DNA from 3 places in the Parafrigoribacterium mesophilum genome. Region 1 is predicted to be linked to each of the others. Evidence: predicted binding sites of a transcription regulator. Region 1 holds the regulator's gene; each other region holds the start of a gene.
What was found. The regulator HrcA, encoded in region 1, represses chaperone genes, less so after heat shock. The targets are predictions, from matches to a motif close to TTNGCACTCGNNNNNNNCGAGTGCNAA.
Positions count from the first base shown of each region.

Region 1 (6,301 bases):
GCGATGATCTTCGACTCTGTCTACGACTCCTACCGCGGCGTGATCACATACGTACGCGTGGTGGACGGCCAACTTTCGCCCCGCGAGAGAATCGTGATGATGAGCACCGGCAGCACCCACGAGCTGCTCGAGATCGGGGTCAGCGCCCCGGAACCGGTGCCCACCAAGGGCCTCGGCGTTGGCGAAGTGGGCTACCTCATCACCGGGGTCAAGGATGTGCGCCTCAGCAAGGTCGGCGACACCGTCACCAACTCCACGAAGCCGGCCGCGACCGCGCTCAAGGGATACGCCGAGCCGAAGCCGATGGTGTTCTCCGGGCTGTACCCGATCGACGGCTCCGACTTCCCCGTGCTGCGCGACGCATTGGACAAGCTCAAGCTCAGCGACGCCGCCCTCGTGTACGAGCCGGAGACATCCGTCGCCCTGGGCTTCGGCTTCCGCTGCGGATTTTTGGGGCTGTTGCACCTGGAGATCGTCACCGAGCGACTGGAGCGCGAGTTCGGCCTCGACCTCATCGCCACCGCGCCCAGCGTGATCTACGAGGTGTCCACCGACGACAAGAAGTCGCACACCGTCACGAACCCGAGCGAGTTCCCCGACGGCAAGATCGCGTCCGTCTCCGAGCCGATGGTGAAGGCATCCATTCTGGCCCCGAAGGATTACGTCGGCACCATCATGGAACTGTGCCAGAGCCGTCGCGGCACCCTGCTCGGCATGGAATACCTCGGCGAAGACCGCGTCGAACTGCACTACACGATGCCGCTCGGCGAGATCGTGTTCGACTTCTTCGACCATCTGAAGAGCCGCACGCAGGGTTATGCGTCGCTGGACTACGAGCCCGCCGGTGAAGCGGAGGCCGATCTGGTGAAGGTCGACATCCTGCTGCAGGGCGAAGCGGTCGACGCGTTCAGCGCCATCGTGCACCGCGACAAGGCATACGCCTACGGCGTGCTGATGACCGAGCGGCTGAAGAAGCTGATCCCGAGGCAGCAGTTCGAGGTGCCCATCCAGGCGGCGATCGGCGCCAGGATCATCGCCCGCGAGTCCATCAGCGCGATGCGCAAAGACGTGCTCGCAAAGTGCTACGGCGGCGACATCACCCGCAAGCGCAAGCTGCTCGAGAAGCAAAAAGAGGGCAAGAAACGGATGAAGATGGTCGGCCGGGTCGAGGTGCCGCAGGAGGCGTTCGTGGCGGCCCTCACCGGGGACACGGAGAAGAAAGAGAAGAAGTAGGCGCGTGGGAAGCGCTCTGCCGATCGCCGACCCGGCCCCGGATGACGGCCTGCTGCCGGACTCGGTGGCTGTCGGGGCCGAGCACCGCCACTTCGGCGTGTATGTACACGTCCCGTTTTGCAAGGCACGCTGCGGATACTGCGACTTCAACACCTACACCGCCCCGGAACTTCGAGGGGTGAAGCGCAGCGACTACGCCGCCCAGGCCATCCTCGAGCTCGGCCAGGCCCGCACCGTGCTGGAACGCACGCCGATCCCGCCGCGGCCGGTGTCCACGGTCTTCTTCGGCGGCGGCACACCGACGCTGCTGCCGGTGGAGAACCTCGCCGACATGTTCCACACCATCGTGGACACCTGGGGATTGGTGCCCGGCGCCGAGGTGACCACCGAGGCCAACCCGGACTCCGTTGACGCTAGGTACCTGCTCGCGTTGAAGGCCGCCGGATTCACACGGGTGTCGTTCGGGATGCAGTCGGCTGTGCCGCACGTGCTCGCCACGCTGGAACGCACCCACGACCCGGATCGGATTCCGCTCGTCGTGCGGTGGGCCCGCGATGCCGGGCTTCAGGTGAGCCTGGACCTGATCTACGGCACCCCTTCCGAGAGCATCGACGACTGGCGGCGCTCACTTCACGCCGCCATCGCCCAGCAGCCCGACCATCTCTCCGCGTACTGCCTGATCGTTGAGACCGGCACGAAGCTGGCCAGGCAGATCCGGCGCGGCGAGGTGGCGCAGCCCAACGAAGATCTGCAGGCGGACATGTACGAACTCGCGGATGCGGTGCTGTCGGACGCCGGATTCCAGTGGTACGAGGTGAGCAACTGGGCCACCGGCGACGAACACCGGTCGCGGCACAACCTGGCCTACTGGCAGGGTCACGACTGGTGGGGCGTCGGGCCGGGCGCGCACAGTCACGTCGGCGGGGTGCGCTGGTGGAACGTGAGGCATCCGGCCGCCTACGCCGAGCGGGTGCTCGCCGGTTTGTCGCCGGCGGCCGGCCGGGAGACTCTGGATGCGCAGACCCGCCGGGTGGAGCGGGTGCTGCTGCTCAGTCGCATCCGCGACGGCGTCCCGACCAGCGAACTGACCGCATCCGGCCGCACCGCCGTCGCCGGACTCATCGCCGAAGGGCTCGTGGACCCGTCAGCCGCGTTCCAGGGCAGGGTCGTGCTGACCCTCACCGGACGACTGCTGGCCGATGTCGTGGTGCGCAGGCTGCTGGACTGATCGGTGCCTGCCCATCGGTGCCTGCCCATCGGTGCCTGCGCCTACTTGACGAATTTGATGGCGAGCGGGTACTCGTAGTACTCGCCCCGATTGGCGGCCACCGCGGCGATGATGCTGAACACCAGGTTCACGATGGCGGCCGCGGCAAGGATCAGGAAACCGATCAGGATGACGGTCGTGATGCCACCGATAATGCTGGCGATGGCGATCGTGATCTGAAAATTCAGCGCCGTGGTCGTGTGTTGCCGCACGAACGGCCCGCGGTCTTTGAGCAGTAGATAGCCGATGAGCGCGGGCAGGAAGTAGAAGAAGATCCCACCGATGTGGACGAGTGTCGACCACAGCTTCTCGTCGGCTGGGTTCAGCGGCTGAGCGGCCTGATACGGGCCTGGGGGTGGAGTGGACTGCGACATCTGCCCATTAAAGCAAGCGGGCCGGTTCGGCGCACTACTTGATCCAGCGGATGTTCGCCGGATAGCGGTAGCTGCCGCCATTGCTCACTCTCACACCGCCCATGATGGCGAAGATCACGTTGACGATGATCAGCGCCCAGAGGGCGAACAACAGCAGAAGATTGATGATCCAGCCGACGAACGGGATGAACGTGAAGATCGCCTCGAGGATCCAGATGGCGACCAGTGCGCCCGCCACGTTGATCGTCCAGTTCAGCGCTTCCGTGGACTCCTGGCGCACCAGCCGTCCGCGGTCTTTGAACACGACATAGATGATGAGGGCGGGGATCAACACGATGATGTTGCCGAAGTGCGCGAACGTCGCCCACTGCTTGTCTTCCTCCGCAGTCAGCGGCGCCGCCGCCTGCGGCGGGTTGGTGTCGGTCATGGCCATGCCTTTCGGGTACGCCGACCTCGGCCGATGGCAGCCGGGGCAGGTCAGGCGCGAAGCCACACGAACCGGCACGCGCATGAACTCACCCCAGAGAGTACTGTTCGCCCGGATGCCACACAATGCCCCCGACCGGACCCTCTCGCGGTAGAATTGGCAGTCGGATAATGCGAGTGCTAAGTGGAGGGGAGCGCGCGATGGTTTCGGAGCGGGGTCTCGATGTCCTCCGCGTCATCGTGAAGGACTACGTGGCGTCTCGCGAGCCGGTCGGGTCGAAGTCGATTGTTGACCGCCATGCCTTCGGCGTGTCGGCGGCCACCATCCGCAACGATATGGCGCTCTTGGAGGAGGAAGACCTCATCGTGGCGCCGCACACCTCGTCGGGCCGCATCCCCACCGACAAGGGCTACCGTGTCTTCGTCGATCATCTCGCGGACTTGCGACCGTTGAGCCAGGCCCAGCGGCACGCGATCGAAACCTTCCTCGGCGCCTCAGCCGACATGGACGAAGTGCTGGTGCGCACGGTGCGACTGCTGTCCCAGCTCACCCACCAGGTCGCGCTGGTGCAGTACCCGTCCGTCGCGCACGCGCGGGTGCGGCACATCGAACTGGTGCCTCTGGGGTCGACGCGGCTCATGACGGTGTTGATCACGGATACCGGGCGGGTCGAGCAGCGACTGATCGACGTTCGGGAAGAATTCGACGAGCTGCTGGTGGCGGAACTGCGTGCGAAGTTGAACGCCGCGATCGCCGGGACCGGGCTGGCGGATGCCGGTGCGGCGCTGAAGGAGATCCCCGCCACGTTCTCGGCGCGGCACGTGGCCATGGTCACCCAGGTGGTCACCAGCTTGATGGAGCAGGTCGCCGCCGGCCGGCATGACAAGCTCGTGATGGCCGGCACCGCGAACCTGGTCCGCACCGAAGAGGACTTCGCCGGAAGCATCTTTCCGGTCTTGGAAGCCATCGAAGAACAGGTCACCCTGCTCAAACTGTTCGGCGAGATGGAGCCCGACCGCACCGGCGTTTCGGTGAGCATCGGACGGGAGAACGCGCAGTTCGGACTGGGAGAGGCATCCGTGCTCACCACCGGCTACACGGCCTCGCGGGGCGAATTGGCTCGGCTCGGGGTACTCGGACCGACGAGAATGGATTACTCGAACAACATGGCCGCGGTGCGTGCGGTGGCGCGCTACCTGTCCCGCCTGCTGGGCGACGATTGACACGCTGACCACCACGCCTGGGCGGCAGGCCGCGCCCTGCGCCGGCCGAACCCATCACGTGGGGCGAATGAGGAACTGGATTGACTGACCACTACGAAGTACTGGGCGTCCCGCGGGATGCCACGCTGGACCAAATCAAGAAGGCGTACCGCAAACTGGCGCGACAGTTGCACCCCGACGTCAACCCCGGCGCGGATGCCTCCGAGCGGTTCAAAGACGTCACGCACGCCTACGACGTGCTGTCCGACCCCGAGCAGCGACAGCAATACGACCTGGGCCCGCAAGCCGGGTTCGGCGGTAACGGGTTCGGCGGCTTCGGCGACATCTTCGAGACGTTCTTCGGCGGCGGCACCACCAGGGGTCCCCGGTCCAGGAAAGAACGCGGCCAGGACGCGCTGCTGCGGGTGGAGGTCGACCTCGACGAGGTCATCTTCGGCGCCCACCGCGACGTGGAGGTCGACACCGCCGTGCTCTGCGAGACCTGCGGCGGTTCGTGCTGCGCGCCCGGCACCCGCCCGGTGACCTGCGACATCTGCCACGGGACCGGCCAGATCCAACGCGCCGTGCGCTCACTGCTGGGCAACGTGATGACCTCCAGCCCGTGCGCCACCTGCCGCGGCTACGGCACCGTCATCCCGAACCCGTGCGCGACCTGCCAGGGCCAGGGTCGAGTGCGCGCCCGGCGCAGCATTCCGGTCGACATTCCCGCCGGCGTCGACACCGGTGTGCGCCTGCAACTGCCTTCCCAGGGTGAGGTCGGCCCGGCCGGCGGACCGAACGGCGACCTGTACCTCGAAATCAAGGTGCGCCACCACGAGGTGTTCAGCCGCAACGGCGACGACCTCCTGGCGACCCTCGAGGTGCAGATGTCCGATGCCATCCTGGGCACCACGGCAACGCTGAAGACCCTGGACGGCGAGGTGCGGGTCGACATCCGGCCCGGCATCCAAAGCTCCGACGTGCTCACGATCAAGGAACGCGGCATCACCCGGCTGCGCGGCAGCGGCCGCGGCGACCTCAAGATCGGCATCCAAGTGGCCACCCCGACCAAACTCGACCACAAGCAGCAGGACCTGATCAAACAGTTCGCCCGCAGCCACAAGGTGACGCCGCCGACCTTGACCCGGTTCCAGCAGGGCATGTTCCAGAAACTGCGCGATCGGTTCCTGAACCTGTAACCGGATGGCGCACTTCTACCTGAACGAGCAGCTGACGGATGCCGCAGTCGGCTCGACGGTGTCGATCCTCGGCGCGGAAGCCCGGCACGCCGTGGTCGTCAGCCGGATTCGGGTCGGCGAGACCCTCTCGATCGGCAACGGCAGCGGACTGGTGGTCACCGGCCCGGTGCTGGAGGCGGCGGCGGACCGGCTGGCGATCCGGGCCCAGGAGGTGCGCCGGGTCCCCGCGCCAGCACCGACGCTCACCCTGGTGCAGGCGCTGGCCAAGGGCGGCCGGGACGAGTTGGCGATTCAGGCGGCCACCGAACTCGGCGTCGACACGGTGATCCCCTGGGCGGCACAACGCTCGATCGTGCGCTGGCAGGGTGCCAAGGCGGACAAGGGCCGCGAGCGCTGGGCCAGCATCGTTCGAGAGGCCACCAAGCAATCACTGCGACCGTGGATCCCGGCGGTGGCCGATCAACTGACCACAACCGAACTCGCGCGACAGGCCGAGGCGACCCGGATGCTCGTGCTCGCCCCGGGCGCGCAATTGAACCTGACCGCCGTCGCAGCAGAGCAGGACGCCAGGGACCTGGTGCTGGTGGTCGGCCCGGAGG
Region 1 is NZ_JBDJAF010000001.1:474,567-480,867, reverse strand. It holds gene lepA (translation elongation factor 4) at 1-1,233, shown strand, start outside; gene hemW (radical SAM family heme chaperone HemW) at 1,238-2,461, shown strand; gene ABFX56_RS02395 (DUF4870 domain-containing protein) at 2,503-2,874, opposite strand; gene ABFX56_RS02390 (DUF4870 domain-containing protein) at 2,909-3,301, opposite strand; gene hrcA (heat-inducible transcriptional repressor HrcA) at 3,502-4,524, shown strand; gene dnaJ (molecular chaperone DnaJ) at 4,605-5,702, shown strand; gene ABFX56_RS02375 (16S rRNA (uracil(1498)-N(3))-methyltransferase) at 5,707-6,301, shown strand, end outside.

Region 2 (6,301 bases), 340 kb from region 1:
GCGCGTAGGTGGCAATCAGCTCGTCGATCTCGTCGCCGTGCTCAGCGATGCCGTTCACTATTTGCCGTGCGTAGTCCCACGATGCGGCACGGCTCGGTTCGTTGACCGCACGCGCGGCCTCCATGGCGAGGGCGCTGTTGAGCGAAATCTCACGCAGATCAGCGCCGTACAGCAGATCGAGAGCGCGCTTTCGCGCCTTGGTCCTGGCACTCATAGGTTTGAGTGGCCCGGCTCAGTCGTTCACGCGGCTGAGGTAATCCCCCGTGCGGGTGTCGACCTTGACCTTCGTGCCCTGTTCGAGAAACAGCGGCACCTGGATCTGGTAGCCGGTCTCGACGGTCGCCGGCTTGGTGCCGCCGGTGGAGCGGTCCCCCTGCAGGCCGGGCTCGGTGTAGGTGATCTCCAGCACGACGGATGCGGGCAGCTCGACGTAGAGCGGGTCGCCGTTGTGCAGAGCGACGGTCACGTTCGTGCTCTCCAGCATGAAGTTGGCCGCGTCGCCGACGATGGTGCCGGGGATGGTGATCTGGTCGTAGTCAGCGACATCCATGAATACGAAGGCCTCGCCATCCTTGTACAGGTACTGGAATTCGCGGCGGTCGACGACCTCGGTCTCGATTTTCGCACCGGCGTTGAAGGTGCGGTCGACCGTCTTGCCGGTGACCACGTTCTTGACCTTGGTGCGCACGAAGGCGCCACCCTTGCCCGGCTTCACGTGCTGGAACTCGATCACGGTCCAAAGCTGGCCGTCCATGTTGAGGACGACGCCGTTCCTGATGTCAGCGGTTGAAGCCATGCGAGATGAGATCCGTTCGGTTGGGAAAGTGGCGCAGAAACAGCACCGAAAGAGAAGTTTACGTGGTTCAGGCCGCGCTGCGCAGAATGTGGTCCAGCGCGAGCACGTAGGAACCGAACCCAAATCCGGCGATGACACCGGTCGCAACTCCGGAAATCACACTCGTGTGGCGGAACTCCTCGCGTGCGTGCGGGTTCGAAATGTGCACCTCGATGAGCGTGACACCGGCCTTGGTGACGAGCGCGGCAGCATCCCGTAGCGCATAGGAATAGTGCGTGAACGCCGCCGGGTTGAGAATGACCGGAGTTCGGTGATCGACCGCCTCATACAGCCAGCCGATCAGTTCGGCCTCGTCGTTGGTCTGACGCAAGTCGATCGCAGTGCCCTCCGGAGCGGACTGCTGCAACAGTCCGCGCAGGTCTTCCAACGTTCCCGAGCCGTACACATCCGGCTCGCGCGAGCCGAGCCGACCGAGGTTCGGCCCGTTCAACACCAGCACTGCCACCATGTCCCAAGCCTATCGGGCGCGTTCGCTCTCGGCTGACGAATCCTTGCCTCGCGACTTAGCACTCTCCAGCAGAGACTGCTAATATTTTGATAGTTGAGTCACACCGACTCAGGTTTAGGAAGCAGCAGCAAGCGCCGCTTCGGCGGCAGAAAAGGAGTTGATCACGATGGCAACGAGTTTTGATCCGTTCCGCGAATTGGACCGTGCGGCCGGCGCCCTCTTCGACACCCGTCAAGGGCCGCGGCTGATGCCGATGGACCTCTTCCGTAGCGGCGACACCTATGTGCTGAACGCCGACCTGCCGGGCATCGATCCCGGGTCGGTGGACGTGGATGTCGACGGCCAGCTCCTGACGATCCGTGCCGAGCGCACCTTGTCCGCCGAAGGCGACCGCAAGTGGCTGGCTCGCGAGCGGCAGTCCGGGTCGTTCCTGCGGCAGCTCAATCTCGGCGAGGGAATCGACCGCGACCGAATCAGCGCCAACTACGACAACGGTGTGCTGAGCGTGACGATCCCGGTCAGCGAGAAGGCGAAGCCGCGCAAGATCGAGGTCGCCACGGGAGCGCGCGAGCCGAAGTCGGTGAACGCCGGGGCTGCCCAGTAGCGACCGTCGCGGCAGGCGAATCGAGGCCAGGAGGGGTTCCTCCTGGCCTCGATTCGCGTCAGGATGCCGCTACCGCGACTTGACGCTCTTCCCTGCCTTCTGAACTCCGCCGCGTTCGAAGCCGATCTCCTGGTAGGCCGCGAAAAGCAGACTGAGGTCGGGCGCGGCGAGCACCGTCGGCCTGGCCACGTCGTCGAGCACAATGAAGCGAAGCATCCCACCACGCGTCTTCTTATCGCGCTGCATGGCCTCGAGCAGGCTGTTCCACCGGTCTATGGGGTACGCGATCGGCAATTGGAGCGACGACAGGATGCTGCGGTGCCGCTCCACGACCTCGTCGCTGAGCCGGCCGCCGAGCCGCGCGAGTTCAGCAGCGTACATCATTCCGACGCTGATGGCGGCCCCGTGCCGCCACTTGTACCGTTCCGCGAATTCCACGGCGTGGCCCAGGGTATGGCCATAGTTGAGCACTTCGCGCGGCCCGGATTCCTTGAAGTCGCGTCCGACGACGCGTGCCTTGATGCCCACCGAGAGCTCGACCAGGTGCCGGAACACGTCGCTGGTGGCATCCGTGGCCGTGTCGACGTCGGACTCGATCGCCTCGAGAATCTCCGGCTCGGCGATGAACCCGTACTTGACCACCTCACCGAAGCCGGCGAGGATCTCATTCTGTCCGAGACCGGCCAGCACATCCAGGTCGGCGACCACCGCGGACGGCGCGTAAAACGCTCCGACCAGGTTCTTGCCCTCGCTGGTGTTGACTGCCGTCTTTCCGCCGATGGCGGCGTCGACCATGCCGAGCAGAGTGGTCGGGATCTGGATGACCCGCACCCCGCGTAGCCAGGTTGCGGCGACGAACCCGGCGAGGTCGGTGACCGCTCCCCCTCCGAACCCGATGACGACGTCGGTGCGGCTGAAGTCTGCGGTCCCCATGATCTGCCAGCACCAGGCGGCGACTTCGATGCGTTTGGCCGGTTCACCGTCCGGCACCTCCGCCATGAGCACTTCGTAGTTCGCGAGTGGCCCCTCGCGCAGCTGCGCGGACAGCGCGGCCAGGGTCGGCTGGTGCACGATGAGGACCTTCTTGGCGTCGCGCCCGATCAATTTGGTGATGCTGTCGGTGATGTCGTTGCCGATGAGCACGTCGTACGGCTCTGGTCCGTTCACCGTGATGGTCGTCGTGGTCATGCTGTCATCCTCATTCGCTCGTTCTTTCTTCTTGGCTCCGCTGCTGTTGGCGCCGCTGGTCTTGACTCCGCTGCTCTTGAGTCCACTGGGCGACCTCGCGAGCGAGGTCTTCGACCCGATGGCCGGAGGTGTCCCAGGTGCGCGTCGCGAGGCTTCGGTACAGGCCGTTCCGGTCTGCCACCAGGCGATCCCAGGATTCGAGGCCGTCGGCCAGCAACGGACGTCCGGTTCCCGAAATCCGGGACTGCACCGCCTCGCGGCTCACGGTGAGCAGGGCGACCGGAAGGTCCGTCAGATCCCGTCTGGTATCCGCGTTGAGAATGGCGCCGCCGCCCAGCGCGACCACGGCGTCTTCACCGAGCGACTTCGCCACTTCGACCCGTTCGATGGCACGGAAGTGCTCCTCCCCGAACCTGCTGAACAGCTCGGGAATGGAGCCGTGCCCGTCGACGATCCGCCGGTCGGTGTCGACGAAGCGGCAGTGCAGCAGTCCGGCCACGCGCTTCCCGACCCGGGTCTTCCCCGCCCCGGGCGGACCGATGATGACAACCAGGGGACGTGCTGACGTCACTCGGTGCCGGTGCTTTCTGCCGTCGTGAGGAGGTTTTCCGGGATGTTGGACAGGTAGCCTTCGAGGTTGCGCTTGGTCTCCGGCAGCGAGTCACCGCCGAACTTCTCAACGACGGCGGCGGCGAGCACGAGCGCGACCATGGCCTCCGCCACGACTCCGGCTGCGGGCACGGCGCAGACATCCGAGCGCTGATGGTGTGCTCCCGCCGCCTCGCCGGTCGCCACATCCACGGTGCGTAGCGAATGCGGCACCGTCGAGATCGGCTTCATGCCGGCTCGCACCCGCAGGACAGTGCCCGTGGTCATGCCGCCTTCTGTGCCTCCGGCACGGTCGGTGAGCCGGGCGATCCCGTTGTCCGTCTGCACGAGTTCATCGTGGGCGTGCGATCCGCGCCTGGTCGTGGTGAGGAATCCGTCGCCCACCTCGACGCCTTTGATCGCCTGGATGCTCATCAGTGCGCCGGCGAGTTGGGAATCCAGACGCCGGTCCCAGTGGGTGTAGGAACCCAGGCCGGGCGGCAGGCCATAGGCGAGGACCTCGACCACTCCGCCCAGCGTGTCGCCGTCCTGCTGCGCGCTTTCCACTTCGGCGACCATCAGTGCAGACGTCGCCGGATCCAGGCAGCGCAGCGGATCGGCATCCAGCCGCTCGACATCGTCGGGGTGCGGCAGCGGCGATCCCTCCGGAACGCGCACCGGGCCGATGGCCAAGGTGTGACTGACGAGTCGGATGCCCAGCTCGGCGAGGAAGGCGCGCACCAGGGCGCCGAGCGCCACCCGAGCGGCGGTTTCCCGGGCGCTGGCGCGTTCGAGCACGTTGCGGGCCTCCGAAAACCCGTACTTCTGCATGCCGACGAGGTCGGCGTGTCCCGGCCGTGGTCGGGTCAGTGCGGCGCCGCGCCCTTTGGGCAGAGTCTCTAGGTCGACCGGTTCCGCGCTCATCACGTCGACCCAGCGTGGCCATTCGGTGTTGCCGATCCGCAGCGCGATAGGGCTGCCCATGCTCAGGCCGAAGCGCACCCCGCTGGAAAAGGCCAGCTCATCGGCTTCGAACTTCATTCGCGCGCCGCGGCCGAAGCCCAGCTTGCGGCGGGCCAGATCGGCGCGTACTTGGTCCAACGACAGCGGCACACCGGCTGGCAGACCCTCGAGGATCGCCACCAGTTCCGGTCCGTGCGATTCTCCTGCGGTCAACCATCGAAGCATGTATCGATCTTCCCATAACGCCGGAGCGTCAGTCGTTGGCCAACCCGACGCTGTGCCGCATGGCGTCGATGACGCGGGGCTCGCTGTCAAGTTCTGTGTCCTGGTCGCCTGACACGAACACACGTACCTGCCGCAACGCCTGCCACATCAGCATTTCCAACCCGGAGAGAACCGTCCCGCCGGCATCGGACCACCGCTCTGCCAGTCCGGTCGGCCAGGGGTCGTAGGTGACATCGAGCAGAACGGCATCCCGGCTAAGCGCTGCAGGGACGGGAAACTCAAGGTTCACGTCGCCTGGCACGGTGCTGACGACGAGCGTAGGCGGGACGTCGGGCGGCGTGCCCAACGGGACGGTGACGAGGTCGACGCCGAGCCGCTGCGCCAGGGATTCCAGGTGACGCGCCTTCCGCGGTGATCTGGCGCTGATGGTCACGGAAGCGGCCCCGAGGCGGGCCAGTGCCACGAGCACCGACGTGGCGGTGGCGCCGGAGCCGAGGATGTGGGCATCCCGCGGGTCGGCGCCTGCCGCACTGAGCGCATCCATGACTCCACCCACGTCGGTGTTGAAACCGTGCAGGGTCACCCGGTCGGCGCCGGGTCGGAACAACACGGTGTTGGCGACACCTATCATGGCGACCAGGTCGTCGCTCTCGTCCAGGAGTGGCACGACGGCGCGTTTGAGCGGCATGGTGAGCGACAGTCCCCGCCACTCGGACCCCAGCGCAGCGACGAACGAGGGCAGAGCGGCATCGGTGACGTCGACGGTCTCGTAGTTCCAGGGCAGGTCGAGCACCGCGTAGGCAGCGGCGTGCAGCAACGGGGAGCGCGAATGCTGAATCGGATGGCCGAGCACCGCGAGCCTCGTCTGCGCTCCTGCGGGAATCCGGGTCACTGATCGAAGCCCGGGTGGTCCCGCAACCACTGCTGCCACCGCTTCACTGCTACGTTGTGCTCCTCGAACGTCGAGGAGAACACGGTCTCCCCGGTCTCGCCGTTGACCAACACGAAATACAGCCAGGGTCCGTCGGCTGGATGCAGGGTCGCATTGATGGCGGCATCGCCGGGGTTGGAGATGGGGCCGACCGGCAGTCCCGGGTTCGCGTAGGTGTTGTACCGGTTCGTCTTGTCGGCGCGTTCCGAGTCGGAGGTGCTGATCGTGGTGCCACCCGCTCCGTAGCTGACCGTGGCGTCGGACTGTAGATTCATGCCTTGAGCGATCCGGTTCTCCCACACCCTGGCCACCTTCGGGAAGTCGGCCTCTGGGCCGCCTTCCTTCTGGGTGATGGAGGCGAGAGTGAGCACGCGATGCCGGTCGGCTGGGGCAACGCCTGCGGCATCCAGCACCTGGAACATCTTCGAGACCATGGTCTGGAACACGTCGTGCGCGCTCATGCCCGGTTCCAGGTTGTAGGTCGCGGGGAAGAGGTAT
Region 2 is NZ_JBDJAF010000001.1:132,129-138,429, forward strand. It holds gene nusB (transcription antitermination factor NusB) at 1-214, opposite strand, end outside; gene efp (elongation factor P) at 233-796, opposite strand; gene ABFX56_RS00645 (type II 3-dehydroquinate dehydratase) at 864-1,304, opposite strand; gene ABFX56_RS00650 (Hsp20/alpha crystallin family protein) at 1,471-1,908, shown strand; gene aroB (3-dehydroquinate synthase) at 1,978-3,096, opposite strand; gene ABFX56_RS00660 (shikimate kinase) at 3,107-3,667, opposite strand; gene aroC (chorismate synthase) at 3,664-4,872, opposite strand; gene ABFX56_RS00670 (shikimate dehydrogenase) at 4,901-5,764, opposite strand; gene mltG (endolytic transglycosylase MltG) at 5,761-6,301, opposite strand, start outside.
Region 2: ABFX56_RS00650 (Hsp20/alpha crystallin family protein) is a predicted target of HrcA. The motif match lies at 1,360-1,386, and genes of this name have one in related genera.

Region 3 (6,301 bases), 720 kb from region 1:
CTTTACAAGAGCGGTGCTCTGGCCAACTGAGCTAAGGGGGCGGATGGAACACCCCATATTACTTGAGCGGCCGACATTGGCCGCGCGTCGTCCTGGGCTATAACACCGTCAGGAAGTCGGCCGGGTCAAGAGGACTTTTGTGCTGGAGTGCGCCTGGCGGGCGTCCGCCGACGTAGAGCCAACCGAGCAGGTGTTCCGTCTCGTCCAGGCCGTGCATGGCCCGGACCTGCGGTGAGTCGGTGAACGAGCCTGTGCGCCACATGACGCCCCACCCGGCGTCGTCCAAGGCGAGACTGAGCAGGTGCGCAACGCCAGCCGCGGCGGCGTCCTGCTCCCAGAAGGTCACCTTCTGGCTGATCCGGTGAACCGCCACGATCGCGATCAGAAGCGGTGCTCGCAGCGGTTTGACTGCCATTCTGCCGGCGTGGCGTTCGCGGTCCTCTGGTGCGCCCTGGTGGGCATCAGCCCAGGCCTGCGCCAACGCCCCACCGAGGCGGTCCCGAGCGTTGCCCCTCACCTCCAGCAGACGCCACGGTCTCAATGACCCGTGGTCGGCCACCCGCCCGGCCACCGCCAGCAGCGGAAGCAGTTGCTCATGGCTGGGCGCGTCGGCGGTCACCGCCGGGTAGGAACGACGGCGCGCCATCGCGTCCAGCAGCGTGCGCCGTGCGTTCGCTATTTGGCGTCCTCGTCGGCAGCGGACTCCTGAAAGTTCAGCGCTACCGAGTTCATGCAGTACCGGTTTCCCGTGGGAGTGCCGAATCCGTCGGGGAACACGTGGCCCAGATGGGATCCGCAGTTCGCGCACCGCACCTCGGTACGGCTCATACCCAGGCTCATGTCTTCGATGAGTTCGACGGCTTCCGGACGCACCGACTCGTAGAAGCTCGGCCATCCACACGACGAGTCGAACTTCGTGCCGCTCTTGAACAGCTCGGCACCGCAGGCCCCACAGGTGAAGATGCCCTCGCGCTTCTCGTCGAGCAGTTCCCCGGTCCAGGGACGTTCGGTCGCTGCCTCACGCAGTGTCGCGTACTTCTGGGGACCCAGTTCCTCGAGCCATTCCTGCTCGCTCTTAGTCACCTTGTAGTTCATGTCTTCTCCCTCGTGCACCCAGTGGCGCACCGATCGGTCGCATAGCCATTAAACCCGGGTTCGCTCCGAATTGTTCCGCGCCGGTCACGATACGACGCACAACTGAGACGGTGAGAGGATGACCGGATGGGGCGCACCTCGAACTGGTACAGCAATTTCTCCGGCGAGGCTCACGGCCGGTCGCTGGTGTACGAGGGGTGGGCGACCGGGGTCGCCGGGGATGAGCCGGTGTTGCGGCTGCTGCACGAGCTGCCGCTGGCCAGGCGGCAGCCGAACCTGATCTTCGCCGTGTCGCGCCTGCTCGGGGCGCCCGAGGGCGAGTACGGACCGTTCCGGGACTGGCTGGTCGCGCACTGGCCGGCGGTGCGCCAGGAGGCGCTGCGTCGCTCAACGCAGACCAACGAACCAGGACGCTGCGCCGCCGTGCTGCCGCTGCTGGCACGCCTCCCCGGCCCGCTCGCCCTGCTGGAAGTGGGAGCCAGCGCCGGACTGTGCCTCTACCCGGACCGGTACAGCTACCGCTACGACGCGGCGGCCCCCCTGGATCCGGCCGCCGGCCCGAGCACGGTGTTGTTGGAATGCGAGACGCGCGGAAGCGTCCCTATCCCGACGACTCTTCCCACCATCGTCTGGCGCGCCGGAATCGACCTCGCGCCCCTCGACGTGCGTAACCAGGATGACCGCAACTGGCTGGAGACCCTGATCTGGCCGGAACAGCACGCACGTCTTGCCCGCATCCGCCTCGCCATCGATATCGTGTCCGCCCATTCGCCCCGGATCGTGCCCGGTGACGCGGTGGATGCGCTGGCGACGGTGGCCGCACAAGCGCCCGCCGAGGCGAGGCTGGTCGTGGTCAGCTGCGGAACCCTGGTCTACCTCAGCCGAGTCGACCGGGCCCGATTCGTCACGGCGGTCCGCTGCACCGGCGCCCACTGGATATCGCTGGAAGGGCCTGCGGTGCTGGCCGAGGTGCAGGCGCGCTTGCCGGCGCCACCGGACGACGGAATGTTCGTCCTGGCCGAAAACGCGGAGCCCGTCGCCTATGCGGCGCCGCATGGACACAGCATCCACTGGCTCGCCGGCGCCTGAGTGTGCCGGCTGAACGGCCGCGCCAAACGAGCCTCCCAGCGCGCCGCGTTTAGGATGGCACCGGGCCGAAGAAATGTGCCGATCAGGATGATCTCCTGGCGAAGGGATGACCGTGGAGTTGGAGCCGGACGATGCCGCACCGTCCGAGCCCTCCACCGATTCCCTCTCCCAACAGCAACTGGACATCCTCGAGTTCGAGCGCCGCTGGTGGCGCCGCGCTGACGCCAAGGAACAGGCTATCCGAGGAGAATTCGACGTCTCTGCGGCCCGGTACTATCAAATGCTGAACGCGGTCATCGACTCCCCGATCGCAGCGGTGCACGACCCGATGCTGGTGAAGCGATTGCAGCGGCTGCGCGCCGCCCGGCTCACCGCTCGGTTGGACGGGACCAACCTCAGGAGGGAATCCGGGTCCGGCTCGGGCTGCTGATCAGCGCACCGCTCGAACGCAGGACCAAGCGAGAGAACTATGGTTATCTACCCCCACGACCGCTTTGACGACCTCCCCGACGACCTGTTGCGACGCGGAGCCCACCGCGCCCCGCCGCGGAAGGGACGCGGATGGATCGGGCTGCTGTGGGCGGTCGTGGCGACGATCGTGCTCATCGTCGGCGGGTTGACCGTGCTCTCGCTGATCACCAACCGCGGCAATCCGTTCAGCAGCCAGTACGTGAACACCCCCAGTGCCGCCTCGAGCGCCACTGCCTCGAGCACCCCTACCGCCGAACCCAAGCTGGATCCTGACATCCCGATCACCATCCTCAACGGCACGACCACGCCGCAGCTGGCCAATCAGGTGGGCGACAAGCTGGTCGCCGAGGGCTGGAACGGCGCAGAGGAAGGCACCGGCAGTCGGCTCAACGCATCCGCACAGAACGTGGAAAAGACGGTGGTCTACTACTCGGACCCGGTCAACGAAGGCGCCGCCCGGGCCATCGTCGCCTCGTTGAAAGTGGGCGAAGTGCGACTGTCGAACGACTTCCCCGCGTCGCCGATCACGGTTCTTCTCGGCTCCGATTACAAGCCGGGCGCGTAGCGATAGCGACATCCGCAGCCCTTTTGGTCCACCAGTGTCCCTGAGCGGGTCCCAGGCACGTTATTATCTGGGTCAACCGCTTCACCAGCGGCACGTTGTACAAGGGAGTGTCACATGGCGAATGGGACCGTGAAATGGTTCAACGCTGAAAAGGGCTACGGCTTTATCACCGTCGAGGGGGAGGGACAGGATGTCTTCGTCCACTACTCCGCGATCGATATGTCCGGCTACAAGGTTCTTGAGGAAGGGCAGCGCGTCGTTTTCGAGGTAGGAACCGGCAACAAGGGACCGCAGGCGGAGTCCGTGCGCCTGGCCTGAATCGGCCGGCGCCATCTTTTCCCCAGCCACGCCTGATCGCGTGCCGCCGGGGCCATCCGCCGGCACTAGTCTGTCCCCCATGGGGAATCGGCTGACTACACCGCGCCTACGCGCCCGCGGACTGATCGGTGCTGCGTGCGCCCTGGCGGTAGCGCTGGTGTTGTCGGGATGCACCGCGGGTGCCATCGCGCCCCCGCCCAGCCGGGCGCCGAGCCCGAGCCCAACGCCGAGTTCCACCTACGAGGCGCCCCCGCCGACCGAAGTGGCGCCGTTGCGCGGAACGACGGTGCCGGCCGGCTCGCTCGCGCACGCGTCGATCGCGGCCAAGATCGACAACCACCCGGATGCGCGGCCGCAGGTCGGTTTGGAGCGCACCGACATCGTGTTCGAGGAACTGGTCGAGGGCGGCCTGACTCGGTACGTGGCGCTGTGGCAGTCGGACATTCCCGACCTGCTCGGTCCGGTGCGGTCGATCCGGCCCATGGACCCGGACATCCTGTCCCCGTTCGCAGGCGTCGTGTGCTACTCCGGTGGCCAGCAGCGGTTCGTCGATCTCATGCGGCACACTCCGGTCTACAACGCGATCCACGGCCAACCCGATACCGCGTCGACGTTCTACCGCACCAAGGAGAAGAGGGCGCCCCACAACGTCTTGGTGAAGGCGAAAGAGGTGCTCGCCCAGCACGCATCTTTGCCCGCGCCACCGCAGCAGTTCGCCTACGCCGCAGATGTCGCATCGGCGACCGCAGCCAAGGACGGCAGTCCGACCGCCGCCGTCAACTACAGTTTCGCCGGCATCAGCAACGGCAGCTGGACTTATGACGCCGCCACCAAGCTGTTCCTGCGTGCGCAGAACGGGCACGCCGATCTGGACAACGCCGGGCATCAACTCACCGCCACCAATGTCGTCGTGCTGCGGGTCGGCGTCGACAACTCCCTCGGCGTCCCCAAGACCCTGCTGATCGGCAGCGGCGAGGCCTGGGTCAGCACCGGCGGTGGCACCGTGCACGCCACCTGGTCGAAGGCATCCGCCACCGCCCCGATCGCCATCGTGGACGACAACGGCGTCGCCGTGCGCCTGTCCGCCGGCAACACCTGGATCGAAATGATTCCCACCGCGGGCAGTGTGCAGTTCACCGCACCGTAGCGACCGATGCGCTCACTTGCACTCTCTTGGGTGGAGTGCCAGAATCATTTAGCACTCTCTCACTGAGAGTGCCAAAGGTGTTGTAAGTTTTACGACGTCCGGGAGGGACGAGAAACACACATGGCAAAGATCATTGCTTTCAACGAAGAGGCCAGACGCGGCCTCGAGCGCGGCCTTAATACTCTGGCCGACACTGTCAAGGTGACGCTTGGCCCGCGCGGCCGTAACGTCGTGCTGGAAAAGAAGTGGGGCGCGCCCACAATCACGAACGACGGTGTGTCGATCGCCAAGGAGATCGAACTCGACGACCCGTACGAGAAGATCGGCGCCGAGCTGGTCAAGGAAGTCGCCAAGAAGACGGATGACGTCGCCGGCGACGGAACGACCACCGCGACGGTGCTCGCCCAGGCGCTGGTGCGCGAGGGCCTGCGCAACGTCGCAGCCGGTGCGGACCCGATCAGCCTCAAGCGCGGCATCGAGAAGGCCGTCGCCGCCGTCACCGAGGCGCTGGTCGCCAAGGCGAAGCCCATCGAGACCAAGGAAGAGATCGCGGCCACCGCATCCATCTCCGCCGCTGACGAGGAAATCGGCGCGCTGATCGCCGAGGCCATCGACAAGGTGGGCAAGGAAGGCGTTGTCACGGTTGAGGAGTCGAACACGTTCGGCACCGAGCTGGAGCTCACCGAGGGCATGCGGTTCGACAAGGGGTTCATCAACCCCTACTTCGTCACCGACCCGGAGCGTCAGGAGGCGGTCTTCGAAGACGCCTACATCCTGATCGCGAACTCCAAGATCTCGAACATCAAGGACCTGCTGCCCATCGTCGACAAGGTGATCCAGAGCGGCAAGCAGCTGCTCATCATCGCCGAGGACATCGACGGCGAGGCTCTGGCCACCCTGGTGGTCAACAAGATCCGCGGCATCTTCAAGTCCGTCGCCGTCAAGGCACCGGGCTTCGGCGACCGTCGTAAGGCGCAGTTGCAGGACATCGCGATCCTCACCGGCGGCCAGGTCATCGCCGAGGAGGTCGGTCTCAAGCTGGAGAACGCCACCCTCGACCTGCTGGGTCGTGCGCGCAAGATCGTCGTCACGAAGGACGAGACCACGATCGTGGACGGCGGCGGCGACGCCGAGCAGATCGCCGGTCGGGTCAAGCAGATCCGCGCCGAGATCGAGAACACCGACAGCGACTACGACCGTGAGAAGCTGCAGGAGCGGCTCGCGAAGCTGGCCGGCGGGGTTGCCGTCATCAAGGCCGGCGCTGCCACCGAGGTCGAGCTCAAGGAGCGCAAGCACCGCATCGAAGACGCCGTCCGCAACGCGAAGGCTGCCGTCGAAGAGGGCATCGTCGCCGGTGGCGGCGTCGCACTGATCCAGGCGGGCAAGGACGCGTTCGCGACCGAGGCCATGACGAGCCTGACCGGAGACGAGGCGACTGGCGCGAACATCGTGCGCGTGGCCGTGGATGCCCCGCTCAAGCAGATCGCCGCCAACGCGGGCCTCGAGCCCGGTGTTGTCGCCGAGAAGGTGCGCAACCTGCCCGCCGGCCAGGGACTCAACGCCCAGACCGGTGAGTACGTCGACATGCTCGCCGCCGGCATCAACGACCCGGTCAA
Region 3 is NZ_JBDJAF010000001.1:1,189,750-1,196,050, reverse strand. It holds tRNA gene ABFX56_RS05690 (tRNA-Thr) at 1-41, opposite strand, end outside; gene ABFX56_RS05685 (nitroreductase family protein) at 98-646, opposite strand; gene msrB (peptide-methionine (R)-S-oxide reductase MsrB) at 676-1,095, opposite strand; gene ABFX56_RS05675 (DUF2332 domain-containing protein) at 1,222-2,184, shown strand; gene ABFX56_RS05670 (DUF3263 domain-containing protein) at 2,291-2,614, shown strand; gene ABFX56_RS05665 (LytR C-terminal domain-containing protein) at 2,654-3,220, shown strand; gene ABFX56_RS05660 (cold-shock protein) at 3,335-3,538, shown strand; gene ABFX56_RS05655 (DUF3048 domain-containing protein) at 3,618-4,685, shown strand; gene groL (chaperonin GroEL) at 4,806-6,301, shown strand, end outside.
Region 3: groL (chaperonin GroEL) is a predicted target of HrcA. The motif match lies at 4,734-4,760, and genes of this name have one in related genera.